One region of the Croceicoccus sp. YJ47 genome, then DNA from elsewhere that is predicted to be linked to it. Evidence: predicted binding sites of a transcription regulator. Region 1 holds the regulator's gene; the other holds the start of a gene.
What was found. The regulator LexA, encoded in region 1, represses DNA repair genes until DNA is damaged. The targets are predictions, from matches to a motif close to GTTCCNCNCTTGTTCT.
Positions count from the first base shown of each region.

Region 2: JD971_RS06045 (DUF3072 domain-containing protein) is a predicted target of LexA. The motif match lies at 3,813-3,828, and genes of this name have one in related genera.

Region 1 is NZ_CP067087.1:2,551,661-2,558,916, forward strand. It holds gene JD971_RS12445 (citrate synthase) at 1-960, opposite strand, end outside; gene gltX (glutamate--tRNA ligase) at 980-2,485, opposite strand; gene JD971_RS12455 (ComEC/Rec2 family competence protein) at 2,514-4,784, shown strand; gene lexA (transcriptional repressor LexA) at 4,818-5,495, opposite strand; gene JD971_RS12465 (molybdopterin molybdotransferase MoeA) at 5,582-6,769, opposite strand; gene moaC (cyclic pyranopterin monophosphate synthase MoaC) at 6,769-7,256, opposite strand, start outside.
Region 2 is NZ_CP067087.1:1,230,928-1,238,183, reverse strand. It holds gene metW (methionine biosynthesis protein MetW) at 1-205, shown strand, start outside; gene JD971_RS06070 (replicative DNA helicase) at 281-1,792, shown strand; partial or broken gene JD971_RS17085 (phospholipase D-like domain-containing protein) at 2,018-2,236, opposite strand; gene JD971_RS06060 (hypothetical protein) at 2,235-2,549, shown strand; partial or broken gene JD971_RS17080 (phospholipase D-like domain-containing protein) at 2,585-3,013, opposite strand; gene rpoZ (DNA-directed RNA polymerase subunit omega) at 3,141-3,485, shown strand; gene JD971_RS06045 (DUF3072 domain-containing protein) at 3,545-3,778, opposite strand; gene ftsH (ATP-dependent zinc metalloprotease FtsH) at 3,912-5,873, opposite strand; gene tilS (tRNA lysidine(34) synthetase TilS) at 5,966-6,901, opposite strand; gene JD971_RS06030 (tol-pal system YbgF family protein) at 6,966-7,256, opposite strand, start outside.

The sequences.
Region 1 (7,256 bases):
CTGCATGACGGTCGCGCGCGGGTCGTAGTTTTTGTACACGCGGTGGCCGAAACCCATCAGGCGGAACGGATCGTCCTTGTTCTTGGCACGGGCGATATATTCGGGAATCTTGTCCGGCGTGCCGATTTCGTGGAGCATGTTGAGCGCGGCTTCGTTCGCGCCGCCATGCGCCGGACCCCACAGACACGCGATGCCGGCCGCGATGCAGGCGAAGGGGTTCGCGCCCGACGACCCGGCCAGACGCACGGTCGAGGTCGATGCGTTCTGTTCATGGTCGGCGTGCAGGATGAAGATACGGTCGAGCGCGCGCTCCACGACCGGGTTCACCTCGTATTGCTCGGCTGGAACGCCGAAGGTCATGCGCAGGAAATTGCCGGTGTAGGACAGCGAATTGTCGGGCTGCATGAAAGGCTGACCGATGGCGTATTTGTACGCCATGGCCGCGATCGTCGGCATCTTCGCGATCAGGCGGTGCGAGCTGATCTTGCGATGTTCCGGGTCGGAAATGTCGGTGCTGTCATGATAGAATGCGGACAATGCGCCGACCGCGCCGCACATGATCGCCATCGGGTGCGCATCGCGGCGGAAACCCTGATAGAACTGGCGCAGCTGATCGTGCAGCATGGTGTGGCGCGTGATGGTGTAGGTGAAATCGTCGAGCTCGTCCGCGCTCGGCAATTCGCCGTTGAGCAGCAGGTGCGCGACTTCCATGAAGCTGGAATGTTCGGCAAGCTGACCGATGGGGTAGCCGCGGTGCAGGAGCACGCCTTCCTCGCCATCGATATAGGTGAGCGCGGAATCGCAGCTCGCCGTCGAGGTGAAGCCCGGATCGTATGTGAACATGCCGGTATTGGCGTAAAGCTTGCGGATGTCGACGACATCGGGACCGAGCGTGCCGCTCTTGATCTCGAAATCGTGCGTATCGCCCTTGGCGTTCAGTGTCGCGTTAGTGTCGCCCACTTGTGTTCTCCTTCATCAATCAACGGTTGGTATCGGTCTGCCCTGCGGCGGGGGCCTGCGCGGCGATACGCGCCAGGCTCTCCTCGCGGCCGAGCAGGACCAGAACATCGAAAATTCCCGGCGAAACCGCCTGCCCGGTCAACGCCGCACGCAAAGGTTGCGCGATCTTGCCAAGACCAAGCGCGCGCTCCTCCGCCATCTGCTTCAGATTGGCTTCAAGGCTTTCGCTTGTCCAGACATCTGCCGCAAGCAGCCTTTCATGCGCGTCGGCAAGAAGCTGCCGCGCATCGTCGGTGAGCAGGTTGGCGGCCTTCTCGTCCATGGGGAGCGGACGGTTGCGGAACAGGAACAGCGCGCCTTGGGCCAGCTCGTCGAGGTTCTTGGCCCGCGCCTTGAGCGACGGCATCGCCTGGATGAGCAGGTCGCGGTCGCGCCCTGCGTCGAAACCCGCGTCCAGTGCGGCGATACGGGGGGCGGTAAGATCGGCGAGCCTGCCGTCATCCGCCTCGCGCATGTAATGGCCGTTCAGATTGGCGAGCTTCTTCGTGTCGAAGCGGGACGCGCTTCTGCCGACGCCCGACAGATCGAACAAAGCGATCGCCTCGTCCCGGTCGATAATCTCGCGATCGCCATAACCCCAGCCGAGACGCAGCAGATAATTCGACACCGCTTCGGGAAGAAGGCCCATCTCGTCGCGATAGGCATCGACGCCCATCGCGCCGTGCCGTTTCGACAGCTTAGCGCCGTCCGCCCCGTGGATGAGCGGGATATGTGCATAGATCGGTTCCGCCCATTCGCCGGTGATCGCGTTCATCGCGTGAATGATCGGCAATTGGCGAAAGGCGTTGTTCAAATGATCGTCGCCGCGGATCACGTGGGTGACGCCCATGTCATGATCGTCGACCACCACGGCCAGCATGTAGGTCGGCGTGCCGTCGGACCGCAGCAGCACGTAATCGTCGATCTCGGAATTGCGGACCTTCACGCGGCCCTGCACCGCGTCGTCGATGATGCTTTCGCCCTGTTCCGGCGTTTTCAGCCGCACGACATAGGGCGCATCCGCCGGCGCATCGGCGGGATCCCGGTCACGCCAGCGGCCATCGTAACGCAGCGGCTTCTTCGCCGCGCGCTGCTCGGCGCGCATCTGTTCGAGCTCTTCGGCCGTGGCATAGCATTTGTACGCGTGCCCTGCATCGAGCAGACGGTTGGCGACGGCGACGTGGCGTTCGGCCCGCTGCGACTGAAACACGGGCGGGTCGTCGTAATCGAGGCCGAGCCAGTCCAGCCCGTCCAGAATCGCGTCGATCGCCTCCTCGGTCGAACGGGCGCGGTCGGTATCCTCGATCCGGAGCAGCGCGCGGCCGCCGTGATGGCGCGCGAAAAGCCAGTTGAACAGCGCGGTCCGTGCGCCGCCGATATGCAGGAAACCGGTGGGCGAAGGCGCAAATCGGGTGACCACCGGGCGCTTGGTCTCGGGCGTGTCCGCCGGACTGTCGGTGGAGCCTGTAACGCTGCCGCTTGCCATCTGGTGCCGCTTCCTATCCAATAATCCCATGGTCGCGCCGCAATTTCCGAAACCCGACGCCTTCGATGGGCGATCCGGCATCCCGATTGCGGGCGAACCGGATGGCGCGCCGCATGCCGCGGGGCCATCGTCTTCGCGTTTGCGGCAATGGGGCAAGCGCGGCAGTTTGTCCAGCCTGCTGAACCGCGTCGAAGCCTTTCTGAACGCGCGGCCGTTCGAGCGTATGCCATGGCTCGCGGTGGCGATGCTGGCGGGAATCGGGGCCTGGTTCGTTTTGCCGGGCGCGGCGGAATGGCTGCTCGCGCTCGGCATTTGCGGGGTGATCGCCGGGGTTGTGGCCACGCACGCCCCCGATGGTTCGCATGCTTTGGTGCGCAGTGCGGCAATCGGGCTGGCGACGATGTTTGCCGTCGGGCTCGCGCTCATCTGGGCGCGGTCCGAACTTGTCGGGACGCAGCCCATCGGCGGGCCGGTCGTGGCGCCGATCACGGCAACCGTGCTGGAGCGCGAGGAGCAGCCTTCGCGCAATCGCGTGCGGCTGCTGATCGCGACGCGCGACCCGCGGGAGGAGCGGACGATCCGCGCGCGCATCAATATCAAGGCGGAGGATGACCGCCCTTTCCTGAGGGAAGGCGCCAATATCGCGGTGCGCGCACGGCTGACCCCGCCGACGCATCCGGTGTTGCCGGGCGCTTACGATTTCGCGCGGGTCGCATGGTTCGATGGGGTGGCAGCCACGGGATCGGCGCTCGACCCGCCGCGCCTGCTCACGCCGGGGGAGGGCGGGGATGCCGCCAGTGAAGCCGAAAAGGGCGCAGGGCTGGGTGCGTGGCGCCGCGATCTCGCCCGTCATGTGCGTGAAAGGTTGAGCACGGTCGCCGGTATCGACCCCGCCGCCGTCGCCATCGGCGCCACGCTGGCGAGCGGCGACCGCGGCGCCATCGACGAGATCAGCGCGCAGGCGATGCGCGATGCCGGGCTCGCGCATTTGCTTTCGATCAGCGGCCTGCACGTCGGGGCGGTGGTGGCGATCGCCTGGTTCGTGGTGATGCGGATCGGCGGGCTGTTTCCCGCGGTCGCGTTGCGCTGGCGGCTGCCGATCCTGGCGGGGGCCGTGGGGGCGGGGGCGGCGCTCGGCTACACCTTGCTCACCGGTGCTGCGTTGCCGACGATCCGTGCGTGCATCGCGTCGTTTCTCGTCCTGTTCGCGCTGTCGATCGGGCGGCAGGCGCTTTCCCTGCGCCTGATCGCGATTGCGGCGATGACGATCATGTTCTTCTGGCCGGAGGCGGTGGTCGGCCCGTCCTTTCAATTCAGCTTTGCCGCCGTGGTCGCCATCGTCGCCTTCCACAACAGCGCGGGAATGCAGGATTTCCTCGCCCGGCGCGAAGAGGGGCGCGGGTGGTGGAGGCCGGTCGTGGCTCTCTTCCTGACGGGATTGGTGGTCGAGGCATGCCTGTCGCCGCTCGTCCTCTTTCACTTTCATCGCACCGGGGTGTTCGGGCCGTTCGCCAATCTGGTCGCAATTCCGCTGACGACCGCGCTGGTGATGCCGTTGCTCGGCCTGTCGCTCACGCTCGACCTCATAGGCTTGGGCGGCCCGGTGTGGATGGCAACGGGGTGGGCGCTGCAGGCGCTGATCGAAATTGCGTTCCTCGCTTCCGGCTCGGAAAATTCGGTGATCCTGCGGGCGCAGCCGCCGTTATGGTCCATCCTTCTCTTTGCCGCGGGGTTTTTCTGGTGTGCGCTGTGGTCGGGGGGCATCCGATTGTACGGGTTGATTCCGATGGGCACGGGCGTCGTCATGCTGGCGATGCAGCCCGCGCCCGATCTCATGATCGCGGCGGAAGGCCGGCATGTCGCCATCGCGGACGAGGGCGGACGGATCTACCTGTTACGCGACCGCGCCGGGTTTACGCGCGATGCGCTGCTCGAACAGGCGGGTGTCGATCCGGACGTCGGCAACTACGCCAAGCTCAGGGATATTCCCGGGGCGGAATGCAACCGGGCCTTTTGCCGGTTCGAAATGCGACAACGGCGCATCATGGTGTCGCAGCGCCGGGCGACCGTCGATTACAGGGCGATGGTCACGGCATGTGCGGACAGCGATATCGTGATCGCCGAATGGAAACTGCCCGGCGCATGCAGGCCGCGCATCTTGAAGGCGGATCGTGCCCTGCTTACGCGCAGGGGCGGCATGACCTACGATTTCGAGAGCGGGGCGATCGCCTATGCCCGAAATCCTCGCGATGGGCATGGGTGGCGCCGGAGCGGGGCAGCGGCACAGGCGATGAAATGACGCAGGCGCCTTTCTCGGCTTAACGACTTCCTCTTAGTGATACCGCCGCAGGAGCCCGGCAAGGCGCCCTTGCACCTGCACATCGCGAGCGTCGTAAACCTGCGCCTCATACGCTGCGTTTGCAGGATCAAGCCTGACCTTTCCGGCATCGCGGTGCAGATATTTCAATGTCGCTTCCACACCATGCACAAGTGCGACGATAATCTCCCCATCGCGCGCCTCTTCGGTGCGGCGGACAAGCGCGAAATCGCCATCGAAGATCCCGGCCTCGATCATGGAATCGCCCGACACTTCGAGCGCATAATGCTCACCCGCACCGAGCAATGCGGCCGGCACGGGCAGCATCTGCTGATCCTCCAGCGCCTCGATCGGCATGCCGGCGGCAATCCGGCCATGCAGCGGGATCTCGACGACATCATTCGCGGGTGCAGGCGTGCCACCCTTGCGGTTCAGGGATACGACGGTTCCAGGCTCTTCCTTCGAGGCGGCGCCGGCACGATCGGTCTGGCGTATCACCTCGAGTGCGCGGGCGCGGTTGGGGAGGCGGCGGATGAAGCCACGCTCTTCCAATGCGGAAATGAGCCGATGCACACCCGATTTCGACTTCAGGTCGATGGCGTCCTTCATCTCCTCAAATGAGGGGGAGATCCCGGTTTCGTCGAGCCGATCCTGAATAAACACCAGCAATTCATGCTGCTTGCGCGTGAGCATTGGTTCGTTCCTCCTGTTCTACGAAATCAATCCGTGAACGAATAAGGAACAGTTAGGCAACAAACGGAACGCCGTCAATCGCCCTTCTAACCATATAGGCGAAAAATAGACACTTCGGCTCCATTTTGGATGCTTTTTGCGTGTGCCGGACGAATGATCAACGCATCCGCCATGGCCAAGGGAGCGATCGCGCCACTATCCTGGAGCCGCAGCGGTTCGGCCGCGCCGTCGCGAATGCGCGCGCGAATGAATTCCGCTCTTTTCCCCGTCGGTCCGAGCGAACCGCGTATCGGCATCACCTGCCGGGTGGGGAGGGGGGCGGTGCAGCCATTCATCGCGCGGATCAGGGGCAGGGCAAACAGAAACGCCGTGACGAAGCAGGAAACCGGATTGCCCGGCAGGCCGAGGACGATCTGCCGTTCCCGGCGTGCGACCATCACCGGCTTGCCCGGCTTCATCGCCACGCGCCAGAATGCGAGTTCCGCACCGATCGATTCCAGCGTCGGCCGGATCAGATCGTGATCCCCGACCGATGCGCCCCCGCTGGTAATCACCAGATCGGCATCGTCCGCCGCTCCGAACGCGGTGATGAGCGCCTCGCGCTCGTCCCCAATGGGTCCGCGGCGCGTCACATCGCAGGGCAGTTCGCCACACATCGCGGCCAGCATCGGCCCGTTGCTGGCCGGCAAATCACCCGGACCGAGCGGTTCGCCCGGCGCGCGCAATTCATCGCCGCAATCGATGATGGTCACGCGCGGGCGGCGGCGCACCGGCACCGTGCCATGCCCCCCGCCAATCGCGAGCGCGAGCGCGGCCGGGCTCAACCGCGCGCCAGCGTCCAGAAGAACCGCATCTTCCGTAAAATCCAGCCCGCGCGGCCGGATATGGCGGGCAAGCGGATCGGGCGGCGTTCCTTCGAAATGCAGCGTATCACCATCGCGGCGGCATTCTTCCTGCACCAGCACCGCATCCGCGCCCGGCGGGACGATGGCGCCGGTCGAAATGCGCACCGCATGGCCCGCGTCGATGTCGCCGGCAAAGGGATGGCTTACCGCGCTTTCCCCGATAATGGTCCACGGGCCGGGCATGTCGGCGGCTCGCACCGCCCACCCGTCCATCGCCGAAAGCGGGTCCGACGGCTGTGTCCTTTGCGCAAGGAGCGGGGCGGCGAGATAGCGCCCGGCGGCGGCCTCGACGGCAATCGTCTCGCCCTGTGTCGGCGCGGCCATGGCGAGGAGCCTTCGCTGCGCCTCTTCGAGGTCGAGCAACGGCATCACGGTTCGAAATCCTCGAACCCTTCGGCTCGCCAGCGACCCGATTTGCCGCCATCCTTCGCGATCAGCCGGACCGCGTCGATGACCATGCCCTTGTCGATGGCCTTTGCCATGTCGTAGATTGTCATCAATGCGACACAGCATGCTGTAATCGCTTCCATTTCAATGCCGGTTTTCGCAAAGATGGAGGCCGTTGCCGTCACGCGCAGGGCATCGCTTTCCCATGCGAAATCGACCTGCACGGAATCAAGGCCGAGCGGATGACACAGCGGGATAAGGTCGCCCGTGCGTTTTGCCGCCATGATGCCCGCGATCCGCGCGGTGGCAAGCACATCGCCCTTCTTGACCGTGCCTTGCCGGATCGCATCGCGCGCCTCTGCCGACATGACGATCCGGCCCGATGCGGTTGCAACCCGGCGGGTCACCGGCTTGGCGCCGACATCGACCATGCGGGCATTGCCCTCGGCATCGAGATGGGTGAGCCCGC
Region 2 (7,256 bases), 1.3 Mb from region 1:
GCGCATGCCGGTGACGCGGCTGCTCCCGGTGACATGGTACGAAACGCCCAATATCCACCATGTGACGATCGACGATTTCGCCGCGCTGGCGCGGGGCCGGGGGATGACGATCGAACGGCGCTGGTTTTTGAACGGTGACCGGCTGACGGGTGCGGCGGCGGCGAATCTGCGCGCGGAATATGCGGTTTTCCTGCTGTCGCGATGATATGCACAGGCTGTGGATTAATTTAGTGAGATAATCCGGCTGGCGCGCGCGGGGCCACCCGCCTATTTTGCGGCTATGGCAACAGAGATAACCCTGCTCCGCCCCGATGAGGGCGAAGGCGACGCGCGCACCCTTCCCAGCAATGTGGAGGCGGAGGCCGCCTTTCTCGGGGCCGTGCTCATCGACAATCGCGTGATCGAGGAATTGCCCAAGGCGCTCAGCCCGGATCATTTCTTCGAACCGCTGCACGCGCGCATTTACGAGCGGATCCTGAACCTCGTCGATCGCAAGGCGGTGGTGACGCCGGTGACGCTGAAACCCTATTTCGAGGCCGATGAAGGGCTGAAGGAAATGGGCGGCATCACCTATCTCGCCCGGCTGACGGCGGATGGGCAGGGGCTTCTGGCGCCGCAGGTCCTGGCCGAGCAGATCTACGAGCTGGCCCTCCTGCGCGAGCTGGTGAGCGTGGGGCGCACGCTGGTGACAGACGCGCTCGATACCTCGGACGATGTCGACCCGATGGGACAGATCGAGCGGGCGGAAAGCGCGCTTTATCGCGTGGCCGAGGGGGCCGCGACCGGCAACGAGACGAAGAATTTCGCCGCCGCCACGCGCCAGTCGATCAAGCTGATCGAGCAGGCGCTCAATTCCGGCGGGCACGTGTCGGGCGTGACGACCGGCCTCAACAGCGTGAACGAGAAGATCGGCGGTCTCAAGAATTCCGACCTCCTGATCCTCGCCGGGCGTCCGGGCATGGGCAAGACCTCGCTCGCCACCAACATGGCGTTCAACGCGGCCAACCGGTATCGCCGCGATCTGGCCGACGGCATTCCGGGCGAGGAATCGGTGGGCTCGCCGGTCGCGTTCTTCTCTTTGGAAATGAGCGCGGATCAGCTTGCGACCCGTATCCTCGCCGAACAATCGGGGATCAGTTCGGAAAACCTGCGCATGGGCAAGATCAGCCGCGAGGATTTCCAGGCACTCTCCCGCGCGAGCCAGGAGCTGGCCGAACTGCCCCTGTTCATCGACGATACGCCGGCGCTGACCATCGCGGCGTTGCGCGCGCGGGCGCGGCGGTTGAAGCGGCGGCACGACATCGGCTTCATCGTGGTCGACTACCTCCAATTGCTGCAAGGGTCGGGCCGGGCCAATGACAATCGCGTCAACGAGATTTCGGAAATCAGCCGGGGCCTGAAAACGCTGGCCAAGGAGCTCGACATCCCGGTCATGGCGCTGTCGCAGCTGTCCCGCGCGGTGGAGCAGCGCGAGGACAAGAAGCCGATGCTGTCCGACCTTCGCGAATCGGGTTCGATCGAGCAGGACGCCGATATCGTGCTCTTCGTCTATCGCGAGGATTACTACGTTGCGGCCAAGGAACCCAAGCGCCCCGTCGAAACCGACGACACGAAGGTGCACGAGGCGCACGCGTCCTGGGCCGCGGAAATGGAGCGGGTCTATGGCCTTGCCGAGCTGATCGTGGCGAAGCAGCGCCACGGTTCCACCGGCAAGGTGCGCATGCGGTTCGAGCCGCGCATCACCCGCTTCTCCGATCTGGCCGAGGACAGCTACGCCGCCGACTACGACTGAGCCTCGCGCTATGGCCCGATGTTGTAGCCGGCGGCTGACCGTGTAATCGGCGACGGCGACGAGGAACCACGACAGGTTCCAGCGGATCCGCGTCCACAGCCCGTCACGCGCGCGCAGCCAGGCGCGGTCGATCTCCTGCGACGCGGCAAGATGCGCGCCGACGAATTCGCGCATCCGGTCGGCAAGGACGGAATCCTCGATCCGCAACATGATCTCGAGATTGAGATAGAGGCTGCGCATGTCGAAATTCGCGCTCCCGAAATAGACCGCATCGTCGAGCACGATCAGCTTCGTGTGCATCTTGCACGGCATGAATTCCCACACCCGCGCCCCGCGTTTCAGGAGGTCGTGATAGAGCGAGCGCGTCGCCCCGATGGTGGCGTCATTGTCGGATTTCCCGGCCATCACCAGCCGCGTATCCCCCTTGCCCGCGATGCCGCCGATGCGTTTCATCAACCGCCGCGAGGGTGAGAAATACGCCATCATCATGTCGAGCCGGTCGCCGCTGCGCAAATCCTGCCCGACGCGGTGCGCCCATGACGACATGCCCCGCGTCGGCCCCCCGATCAGCAATTGCACCGCCCCGTCGCCCGGATTCCAGTGCCGCACGGCCCGGCGAACGTCGCGCCATCGCGTCCCGCTATCCGCGACGAGCGCGATCAGCCGGTCGTACCAGTCGATCAGCGAGGCCACGGCCGATCCGCGCACAGTCACGCCCATGTCGTTCCACCCGTTCATCGCGGGCGGCGCAAAATAATCGTCCGATATGTTAAAGCCGCCGATCATGGCGATGGCATCGTCCGCGATCGCCATCTTCTGATGATTGCGGATGAGATAGCGTTGCGACCATTTCGTCCCGAACCGCCCGTGCCATCCGCCGGCCTCGGTCAACGGGGCGAGGAATTCGTCGCTGGCGTCCGCGCCGAACCCGTCCAGCAGGAGCTGCACCGCGACCCCGCGCCGCGCCGCGGCGGTGAGCGCATCGCGCACCCGGTGCGACACGTCATCCTCGGCAAAGATGTAGAAACACAGGCGCAGCGTGCGGCTCGCCCCCGCAATCAGGTCGAGCAGCGCGTCGAGACGGTCCTTTCCCGCAGGGTAGAAGGCGAGGCTATGCCCCTGCGCCTCGCATGCGAAGGGCGCCGGATCGCGATAGGCGCCAGCGTGATCGGAGAGCGTCGTATCGTCCGGCCCGTTCCCGTAATCTGGCGTATCGGTCATGATCCTGCCTGTCGCAGCTTGTGCGGGGGAGGGCAAGAGGGCGGGCCGATCGGCGGTTCCCGTTGACTCCGCGCCTGTGGATAGGTAAGCACCGCGCTTTCCCGACACCCTGATTACGGAGTGCCCCATGGCGCGCGTTACCGTCGAAGATTGCGTCGACAAGATCCCCAACCGTTTCGACCTGGTCCTGCTGGCCGCTCAGCGTGCGCGCGAGATCTCGAGCGGTGCGGAACTCACCGTCGACCGCGACCGGGACAAGAACCCGGTCGTCGCCCTTCGCGAAATCGCGGAGCAGACGGTGAAGCCGAAGCACCTGAAGGAAACGGTGATCACCGGGTTGCAGAAGGTCGCGGTCGAGGAAGACGACGAGATCGACGAGATCGGTTCGCTGTCCCGTTCGGCGGAGGCGCTTCGCCTGACCGCGGCGGCACCGACGCGCAACACCTCGATCGGGTCCGATTACGACGGCTGATCGCCTGGTCATCCTGAATTTGAAGAGGCCCGCCCGTCATTGCGACGGGCGGGCCTTTTTCATGCGCCGCGTCCGGTGGTCCCCTGCAATTCGTCGATGCGTTTCGACGCCTCGGCCTTGCTGAGCGAGGTGTCGTAGGCTTCGGGCTTGCCGGCCTCTTCGCTCAATGTCTTGAGATAGCTGGCCTGCGCGCCGGTCATCGCCTCATCGCCGGTGACCCAGTTTTCGGGGTCTTTCTCGGCATTGGACACGGGGTCGGACTTGGGGTGTTCGGTGGGATTGGGGGCTGTCATGGCCATGGTCTCCTTTACCGGATCCAACGGCGTGGTTCGCTCTTTGTTCCGCACACGCGGTGCCCCTTGAAAAGAAAACGCCCCGGCGCGCAGGGCGGCCGGGGCGTTCGTCTTTCAGTCTTTGCCGACGGGATCAGGCGCCCTGCGGTGCCGCCCCGCCGTCCAGCCTGCGGCCGGCCTTCGGAACGCCGACGCCGCCGACGGACACGGGCCGTTTCGGGCCGGTGGGCGTGTCGGGCCGGTCGATCTTTCCATCGGCCAGCAGTTTCGTGATCTCGTCACCGGTGAGCGTTTCGTATTCGAGCATCGCCTGTGCGAGGAGGTGCAGCTTGTCCTCCTGCGTGCGCAGGCATTCGTCCGCCGCCTTGTGCGCCTTTTCGACGAGCTCGCGAATCTCGCTGTCGATCAGCTTGTTCGTCTCGTCCGATGCCATGGTGCGGCTCGTCTGCCCCATGCCGAGATAGCCTTCCTGGCTCTGCTCGTACTGAAGCGGGCCGAGCTTGTCCGACATGCCCCATTTGGTGACCATGTTGCGGGCAAGGTCGGTGGCATATTGAATGTCCGACGACGCGCCCGACGACACCTTGTCATAGCCGAAGATGATTTCCTCGGCCACGCGCCCGCCCATCGCGACGGCGAGGTTCGCGTGCATCTTGTCCCGGTGGTAGGAATAGCTGTCGCGTTCGGGCAGGCGCATCACCATGCCGAGCGCGCGACCGCGCGGGATGATCGTCGCCTTGTGGATCGGGTCGGACGCCGGCTCGTTGATCGACACCAGCGCGTGGCCCGCCTCGTGATAGGCGGTCATCTTCTTCTCGTCCTCGGTCATGACCATGGAGCGGCGCTCCGCCCCCATCATGACCTTGTCCTTGGCGTCCTCGAATTCCTGCATCGCGACGAGGCGCTTGTTCCGCCGCGCGGCGAGCAAGGCGGCCTCGTTCACCAGATTGGCGAGGTCGGCCCCCGAAAATCCGGGCGTGCCGCGCGCGATGGTGCGGCCATTGACGTCGGGCGCCAGCGGCACTTTCTTCATATGCACATCGAGGATCTTCTCGCGCCCCTCGATATCGGGGACGGGCACGACCACCTGCCGGTCGAAACGGCCGGGGCGCAGCAATGCGGGGTCGAGCACGTCGGGTCGGTTGGTCGCGGCGATGATGATGATGCCTTCGTTCGCCTCGAACCCGTCCATCTCGACGAGCAGCTGGTTCAGCGTCTGCTCCCGCTCGTCATTCGAATTGCCGAGGCCATTGCCGCGCGAACGGCCGACCGCGTCGATTTCGTCGATGAACAGGATACAGGGGGCGTTCTTCTTCGCCTGTTCGAACATGTCGCGCACGCGGGACGCGCCGACGCCGACGAACATCTCGACGAAATCGGAACCCGAAATGGTGAAGAACGGCACGCCCGCCTCACCCGCGATCGCGCGGGCCAGCAGCGTCTTGCCGGTGCCGGGGCTGCCGACGAGCAGGGCGCCCTTGGGAATCTGGCCGCCCAGCTTGGAAAAGCGCGACGGATCCTTGAGGAATTCGACGATCTCTTCCAGCTCCTCGCGCGCTTCGTCGATGCCCGCGACATCGGCAAAGGTCACCTTGCCCGATTTTTCGGTCAGCATCTTGGCCTTGGACTTGCCAAAACCCATTGCCCCGCCAGCGCCGCCGCCCTTCTGCACCTGGCGCAGGGCGAAAAACGCAATGCCGAGGATGAGCAGGAAGGGCAGGAGATTGATCAGGATCGCGGCCAGCAGGCTGCCTTCCTCGCGCGGTACGGCGGAATATTCGACGTCGTTCGCCTCCAGCAGATCGGTCAGCGAGCTGTCGCTGGCGACGGGCACCGTGCTGAACGCCTGATCGTTTTCAAGCATGCCCGTGATCCGGTCGGTGCCGATCTGTACCTCGCGCACATCGCCGGCGGCGACGCGGTCGCGGAAATCGGAATAGCGGATCTGCGTGCCCGGCGTTTCATTGCCGGGGCCGAACATCGACACGATGAGCAGCAGGGCCAAGAAAATCCCGCCCCAGATCATCAGGCTTTTCACCCAAGGGTTGCCCCCGCCGCCATTGTCGCCGTTTCCGGGCTGGTCTTGATTATTCATGATTCAGGAAATCCCGTCCTTTCGCCCCTGTAATGTAGGCGCAACCGTGTGAATGACAAGCAAACAGCGCACAGGGCAAACCCCGGTGCAGCTCACCGCCTGCCGCCCTTTCGCGGCGGGGCGGGGCGGAAGGTCCACCCATCCTCGCCGCCGGTGCAAAGCACACCGCCCAGCGTCGCGGTGTCGCCGTGGGCAAGCCGTTCGTGCAGCCGTGCGATCTCGTCGCCGCGCGGCGTGCCCTCCCGCGCCGATTCGCGCATGATGCGGGTCAGCACGCGCAGCCGGATCGCCGCTGGCGCAGCAGGGTCGTAGCGCAGCGTTGTCCCGTTCCCGTCCCGCTCCACGCGTTCGTCCCATTCGCGCCGCGCGGCCCAGTCCAGCGCATCATCTTCCTCGGCCAGATGCGCGGCGGACCGTGCCATCCGCACCGGGTCGATGTCGGCGGGCGCCGCATTCAACCACGCCCGGACCCGGACCCGCAGAAACGACTGATCGTGATTTGAGGGATCCTGCACCGGCGACAGTCCGGCATCCGCGACCACCTCGCTGAGCGTATCGCGCCGCCACGACAGCAGTGGACGCAAAAGCGGCAGCGTCCCGCCCGGAACCACGGCGATCTCGCGCATCCCGGCGACGCCGCGCGTGCCCGCCCCGCGCGCCAGCCGCATGAGCATCGTCTCCGCCTGATCATCGGCATGATGCGCGGTGACAATCGCGTGGAGTTCGCTCCGCCCGGCCCAGTCCTCCAGCGCAGCATAACGGGCGCGGCGGGCATTATCCTGAAGATTGCCATGCGTGCCGACCACCGGGCGCAGGATTTCGTGCCGCACGCCCAGCGCGGCGCAGACCGCCGCGACATGCGCGCATTCCTCCGCCGCCTCGGGCCGAAGCGCATGGTCGACGCTGGCGACCGCGATGCGGGAAGGGCAGGCCCGCGCCGCGAGCGCGAGCAGCGCCATGCTGTCCGGCCCGCCCGAAACGGCGAGGCCGACGCACGATTGCTCCGAAAGGCCCGCCCGCTCCGCCACCGCGTCGAAATCGCGGGCGAAGCGGTCGGCGGCGGCGTTCAGGCGTAGAGGGGTCGCTTGCGCGTCAATTGCATTTGGCCCGCGTTGCGACCTGCTGTGACAGGGAGGACAGGCGATTGGACGCTTCGCCCGGATAGACGAGGCGGAACTCTTCCAGCGCCTCGCACGCCTTGGCATTATTGCCGAGCGCGGCGGTGGCCTGCGCCAGATAGACGAGGCTGTCGGGCGCGCGTTCGCCGTCCCGATTTTCGAGGTAATTGGCGAGAAATGCTTCGGCCGCGGGGCGATATTGCTTCTGATCGAGATAGGAGCGCCCGATCAGGTTGCGCGCCCAGCTCGCCCGGCGATGCTTGGG